DNA from 3 places in the Paenibacillus sp. ClWae2A genome. Region 2 is predicted to be linked to each of the others. Evidence: riboswitches for the same ligand, from Rfam matches in the RefSeq annotation. Region 2 holds a riboswitch; each other region holds the start of a gene.
What was found. Region 2 has a riboswitch for thiamine pyrophosphate ahead of QVE09_RS26830 (ABC transporter substrate-binding protein). Riboswitches for the same ligand answer to the same signal wherever they lie in the genome.
Positions count from the first base shown of each region.

Region 1: it holds a riboswitch for thiamine pyrophosphate, as region 2 does, so the genes downstream of both, QVE09_RS19680 (ABC transporter ATP-binding protein) here and QVE09_RS26830 (ABC transporter substrate-binding protein) in region 2, are expected to answer to the same signal.
Region 3: it holds a riboswitch for thiamine pyrophosphate, as region 2 does, so the genes downstream of both, QVE09_RS04385 (thiamine phosphate synthase) here and QVE09_RS26830 (ABC transporter substrate-binding protein) in region 2, are expected to answer to the same signal.

Region 1 is NZ_JAULSQ010000006.1:312,175-314,444, forward strand. It holds gene QVE09_RS19675 (radical SAM/SPASM domain-containing protein) at 1-702, opposite strand, end outside; TPP riboswitch at 921-1,023, shown strand; gene QVE09_RS19680 (ABC transporter ATP-binding protein) at 1,184-1,951, shown strand; gene QVE09_RS19685 (ABC transporter permease) at 1,938-2,270, shown strand, end outside.
Region 2 is NZ_JAULSQ010000014.1:28,020-30,289, reverse strand. It holds gene QVE09_RS26830 (ABC transporter substrate-binding protein) at 1-891, opposite strand, end outside; TPP riboswitch at 1,198-1,310, opposite strand; gene QVE09_RS26825 (NAD-dependent epimerase/dehydratase family protein) at 1,456-2,211, opposite strand; gene QVE09_RS26820 (VOC family protein) at 2,229-2,270, opposite strand, start outside.
Region 3 is NZ_JAULSQ010000001.1:1,059,287-1,061,556, reverse strand. It holds gene QVE09_RS04390 (ABC-F family ATP-binding cassette domain-containing protein) at 1-835, shown strand, start outside; TPP riboswitch at 911-1,020, shown strand; gene QVE09_RS04385 (thiamine phosphate synthase) at 1,247-1,909, shown strand; gene thiO (glycine oxidase ThiO) at 1,927-2,270, shown strand, end outside.

The sequences.
Region 1 (2,270 bases), on a different contig from region 2:
AACCACCGTTCCATCTACAAGCACAGCTGCCTGATTACGCAATGCATGGCAAAAGCCTTTGCCGTCATCTTCAGGTGCATCCAGACTTGGCCATTGGAACTCATGGTCCTGATTCAGGTATACATTTGGGGCAATTTTGACCCCGCTGCCTGGAACTACTTTTTCCTCAATGCGGAAGTCCAGATTGAACTCACGTTCCAATACTTCAAGGGTCTCCCGATTTCGATTCATCTGAGCATTCGTGAAGTTATCCTGCGTCAGATTCCACAGTCGGAATGAGATGATGACATTGTGTTTAACGGCCTCGTGTACAAAGGACAAAATATGACGCAGATATCCGTCACGATCTGTTGAACCTTCATGCCCATCGAAGCTGTGCAGGGAGAAATTCATCTGCCGCAGCGCCGGTTTGCCAAGCAATTTATGCTGAGTCTTGGGCAACAGTGTACCATTTGTTGTAATGTTCACCTTGAGTCCCTTCTCATGTGCGGAATCAAGCAACAGATCTATTTTGGGATGCAACAAGGGTTCGCCTTTGACATGTAGATAAATATGATTGGTGTGTGGTTTAACTTGTTCCAGTATATTGTTGAAGACTTCAGGGTCAATGAATCCTTTGGCACGCTGCGTCTGTGGACAGAAGCTGCAAGCCAGATTGCAGATACTCGTGATCTCAATATATACTTTTTTGAACGTTTTCAACTCGGGTCCCCATTCTGCCTAGGAGGGAGAACATTCCCACCTGCATTTTGTGATCCGGCCTTTACGGGCCATCCCTATTATATCGAGTTCGGAAGCCAAGGTAAATTGTTCAGTTGTTCGGGTCTGACTCCAAGTTCATCTCAAGAATTCTATCACACTGCCTCTTTACAGTTCATGTTCGAGTGATATATGCTGAACACACAACTGCATATCTTGAACTTTTGCACTAGGGGAGCCTTGCGGCTGAGACGAATATGACTATTCGGACCCTTTGAACCTGATCTGGATCATACCAGCGGAGGGAAGTGGAGCGGCCTTTTAGTAAGCGGAATTTTTTCATGTATATGTGAAGATAAATTGCCGATTTAACTTACAGACCCACTCATTTCTCCGGAAATGGGTGGGTCTTTTTTGTTCCTTTTGCAGAGCATAGGATGCCGTTGTTATTCCAGCAGTCTGAAATTAAGGGGGTGAGGATCAGATGGATAACCATGTAACCATTCACAACGTAAGCTTTGCTTTTTCCAAAAAAAAGGATTCCCCCGTGCTCTCCAATGTGTCGCTTCGGGTTCAACAAGGAGAATTTGTCTCGATTATCGGCTCCAGCGGATCAGGTAAAAGCACGCTCTTCAAGCTGCTCGCAGGCTTGCTTGAGCCAACCGGCGGCACCATCGATATTGCTGATGTACCGCGAGGAGAACGGCTCGGACGAGTCGCCTATATGCCGCAGAAAGACCTGCTGTTATCCTGGCGTACCGTCATGGAGAACTGCATGCTGCCTGCCGAGTTGGCACCAGGCCGACAGGACAAGGACAAGTTACGTGCCAACATCCTAGCTGGATTGGCAAGGTTCGGCCTGTCGGGTTATGAACAGGCCTATCCGGATGAATTGTCCGGCGGCATGCGGCAGCGGGTGGCATTGCTTCGTACCTTGCTTACAGGCGGGCAGCTCATGTTGCTGGATGAACCCTTCGGTGCACTCGATGCCTTAACAAAACGAGAAATGCATCGCTGGTTGTTGGAGCTGTGGGAGGGCTTTGGCCAAACCGTGCTGTTCATTACACATGACATCGAAGAAGCCCTGCTGTTAAGTGACCGTATCATTCTGTTAACTCCAGGAGGGCAAGGTCAGCAATTGCGGGAGATGACGGTTCCTTTATCACGCCCAAGGCATTCGGACATGATCTACGAAACGGCTCTTGTGCAGATGAGACAACAACTGGAGGAACAATTGCATGCAAAGCGATAGAGGTAAGGTCAGCGTCCGGACTTGGCTCTCGAAGTGGTTTTCCCAATATGGTTTGTTTATTGTGCTCGTGCTCTTATTACTGGTGATCTGGGAAGTGATTGTGCGTATGGGATGGGTGCCTTCCTTCATCATTCCTGCACCCACGGCCATCGCAGGCTCACTGATTAAGCATTGTCATCTGCTGTTGACCATCCATCTGCCTGCTACCTTTATGGAGGTTGTTGTTGGTTTTGTCTTGTCCATAGTGACTGGAATTACGCTAGCAACAGGCATGCATATGAACCGATCGATTGAAAAGGCTTTGTATCCCTTCATCGTG
Region 2 (2,270 bases):
AAGCCATTTCTGGCTTGCCAGCACCAATTCCTTGTCCAGATCCGGTACGGCCTTGATCAGAATGTTGGCTGCGTCTTCGGGATGATCAATCGCATATTGATACCCCGCGGAAGTGGCTTTCAGGAATGCTTTCACCAACTCAGGGTCGTTTTGGATCGTCTGCTCGTTTGTTACAAGGACAGGTGTGTAGTAATCCAATGCTTCTGAATAATCCTTCACATATAACATGTCGATCGGTTCCCCGCGCAGTTCGGCTTCAATACCCGTCCAAGCGTAGAAAATCCACGCGAAATCAATGTCCCGTTTCACTGCGGTGAAAAAGTCAGCATCACCCATGTTAATGTTTTTCACTTTGGATACATCGGCGCCTTCGCCTTCCATAATGGATTGCATCACGGCTTCTTCAACAGGGGAGCCCCAACCGCCATAGGTTTTACCTTCAAAATCTTTCGGTGATTTAATATTCCGATCCGCCGGAGCAGCGAACCCGGATGTATTATGCTGAATAACTGCTGCAATGGAGACGAGTGGAACACCCTGTGTGCGGGCTTGAGTTACACTCTCCTGATAACTTACGCCAAAAGGCACTTCATTCGATGCAACCATCGTATCTGCGCCACCGGCACCTGGTTGTACAATCTCCACGTTCAAGCCTTCGGCCTTGTAAAAACCTTGATCTACAGCCGCATACAGGCCTGTGTGATTCGTATTCGGTGTCCAGTCGAGCACCACTTTAATATCTTTCAGGGCGGCAGTGTCACCTTCGTTGCTGCTTTCCGTATTTGTGTTGCCGTTCTGCCCAGCTGGGGCAGCTTCTTTGCCGCCACATGCGGCTACAGTCACCATAAGCACGCATAAGAGCAACAATCCCATCGTTTTACGCCATTTCATCTGTAATTCTCTCCTTCGGTATGTCCGGCCGATTGGCACGGGGTACTCCTTGGCTTCATATCCAATCATCTTGCATAAATCGACAGATTTATACCAGTTGAGATCTGGATGACGTTATTTTATAACATAAGAAAACGTCTATCGATGTCATTCGAAGAAGCCAGACCGCGTTTAGCGGAAGTTTTCTTGCAATATCAGGAAGGGGATGCTCAAAGCGTATACTTTCTGATAGTAACAAAAAAAGCGCCCCGTAATCCGGGACGCGTGCAGGCGTTAGAGAGGTGGCGTTCAGCCATAGGGCTGTGCCATTTCGATATACTCCGATTCCTACGCTGGCATGATCCAGATCAGGTCTAAGGGTTAGTATCTTGGTGGGATACACTCTCAGCCGGCCAATTCCGACTCCCCTGGGAAACTATGAAGTTACGGGCATTACTAGGTGTAATTATAGGCCAGGAGGTGGAACGTGTCTAGTCAGGAACTGGATGGGGACACGTATGAACTTATCAAACAGGCCGTTATACATATGTATAACAGCCTGTTTAGATGTGTTATTTTCAATAATTATCGTGGCGAATCATATAAGGAAATCTGGCTGAGTGCGAAAGCATCGGATTTTGGATCATAACCTACCTGTTTCTGAGTGCTTTCCAGATTCAATCGTTTAAACCGATTATTCGAGATCCCATGCAGTATGGTGAAGGGCTCCAGATTGGTAGCTGTAATTGCTTTGAACATCAAATCACACATGTCAGCCGGACTAATATACGCGCTCATATCCCTTGCCTCCAGCGCTGGTCCGTCTGGTTGAAAATCATCATATGCACCTATACGTACCGCCACACTTTGTAAACCTTCGGTATACGCAAAATAAGAAGCAAGCGATTCTCCAAAACATTTGCTAACCCCGTACAAATTCCGTGGGCGTGTTGGCATGTCCGGATAGACTTGAGCATCAATGGGATACCCCTCGATCGTCTGTGCACTGCTTGCCAGAATGACTCTTCGTACACCTTGGTCCTTGGCTGCACGGAATACATTAAATGTACCTTTGATATTGATGTCCAACAACGATTCATAGAATCCGGCATGCGGGGAAGGATCTCCCGCCAGATGTACAACCACATCCATGCCTTCGCAAGCGTGCTGACAGGCTTCGGGATCTGTCACATCCAGTGTCATGATCTCATGGCTGGTCTCTTGATACGTATGCAGTCTGTCAATATTCAAATCTGTTAGTCGCAGGTGAAATGCTTCTGACAAGTGTTGGGACAAGTCACGTCCAATTTTTCCGGCTGCGCCGGTAATTAAAATGTTCATGAAATCAGCTCCAATTCTTAGCGCTGGAAGAACTCAATCCATTCCTTTTCAGGTCCATA
Region 3 (2,270 bases), on a different contig from region 2:
ATATGCAGCAAACTATAACAAGTTTCTTGAGATGGCTGATATGAATAAAGCCCAGCATATTGATGCATACGAGAAGCAGCAAGAGTACATCAAGAAACAGGAAGATTTCATTCAGCGTAACAAGGCGCGGGCTTCAACTTCAGGTCGAGCGAAGAGCCGGGAGAAGCAGCTGGACAAGATTGAACGTATCGATCGTCCAGATGAGGCGGCCAAACCAACGTTCAAATTCAAGGATGCCCGCGCGAGTAGCAAAACGGTCTTTGAGGGTATTGATTTTGAAATTGGATACACGTATCCTTTGCTGCCCAAAATGACGATGACAATTGAACGTGGTGAGAAAATTGCCATCGTAGGTTGTAATGGTGTAGGTAAATCGACACTGCTGAAAACCATCCTGGGAAAAATATCTCCACTCAGTGGAAAGACCTTTTTGGGAGATTATCTCGAAACGGCCTATTTTGAGCAGGAAGTCCGTGCTGGAAATATCACGCCGATTGAGGATGTCTGGAATGAGTTTTCACATTTGACCCAGAATGAGGTCCGGGGTCATCTCGCTCGCTGCGGGTTGAAAAATGAGCACATTACTCGTCCGCTTAACATGCTGAGTGGTGGAGAGCAAGCAAAGGTTCGTTTATGCAAACTCTTGATGCGTGAGAGCAACTGGATTTTATTCGATGAACCGACGAACCATCTGGATGTAACAGCCAAAGCTGAGTTGCAACGTGCCTTGCAAGAATTCAAGGGAACGGTGTTGCTGGTATCTCATGAACCTGATTTCTACGAGGGTTGGGTCACCAAAACATGGAATGTCGAAGAATGGTCTGAGAAAAACTAGATGATTTAAGACAATGTTTAACAGAAATGACGGTGACAAAAAAATCTGTCTATGGTAACATAGGCTACAACTTCATATGAACACTAGGGGGGCCGCACGATGCGGCTGAGATGGAAGAATGCGATTCCGGACCCTTTGCACCTGATCTGGATCATACCAGCGTAGGGAAGTGGCGAGCGCGTTTCAGTGAATGACGTGAGCAAACGGCAACTCGAAAGGATTTCAACCGTCTGCTTAGCGATTTAAACATGCAGTTGCGTGTATAACGTTATGGCTATAAGGTCTATAGCTTTATTACACGAAATGAACTGTATGCATCAGTCAGTCATCTGGTCCTATAATTAATACGCAGCCACTCCCCTACGGGAGTGGCTTTTTTGTGTTTTTCATAGCATTGATGCATGGAAGGAGATGAACGGTACGGCAATTTCTCATGAACATGTACACGGATCATTTGAATTGCATGTTGTATCTACGGGTGCAGGGGATCAAGCATCTTTTGTAAAAGCAGCAAAGGACGTTTGGCCATGGGTGGACTATATTCACATACGAGAGAAACAACTCTCATGGCAAGACAAGATCGGTTGGGCTGAAAGTCTGCGTAGCATTGGCGTTCCATCTTGTCGCATCGTTGTCAATGGTTCAGAACTGCCTTCACAGAATGACATCTATGGCGGTGTACATTGGGGGCAAGATGCGATACGCAACTGTAACCCTACTGTTATAAGCAATGTGCAGCGACTTCGTCTGGGTGTATCTGTTCATTCCATCGATGAGGCAAAAATCGCTGAGGAACGGGGAGCCGATTACCTTTTCTTCGGGCATGTATACTCAACCAACAGTAAGCCTGATCTTGAACCAAGAGGATTACATGCTCTTGCTGAAGTGTGCAGGCGTGTCTCCATTCCTGTCATGGCGATCGGTGGCATCGAACCGGGAAACATTCACGCTATTCGCTCTGCAGGCGTACAGGGAGTCGCTGTGATCTCGAATGTATGGGCGAGCGATTCCCCGGATCGGGCGGTTGCATTATTAAGGCAGGCTATCGTTGCTACAGAAAGTCTGAGCCCCTGAATAAAGGAGATGAGAGGATGAAAGAGATCGTAACGGGTCAGAACAGGAATCATTTCAGTCATCAACTGAAATCTGAAACGGAATCAAGAAGCAAAGCTTTTACTGATAATCCGGATAAGATTCATGCAGAAACGATTATTGTAGGCGGAGGCGTTATTGGTTGTGCCATCGCATATGAGCTTGCTTCCCGTGGACAGGATGTACTGTTGCTGGAGCGTTCGGCGATTGCAGGAGGCACTTCTTGCGCAGCGGCTGGAATGCTGGGGGCAGATAGTGAGGATTTTGCTCATCCTTTGATGGCTAAGCTTGCCAGGCAGAGTAGACAGTTGCTTATCGAGCATCAAGTGTTAATGGCTACCCT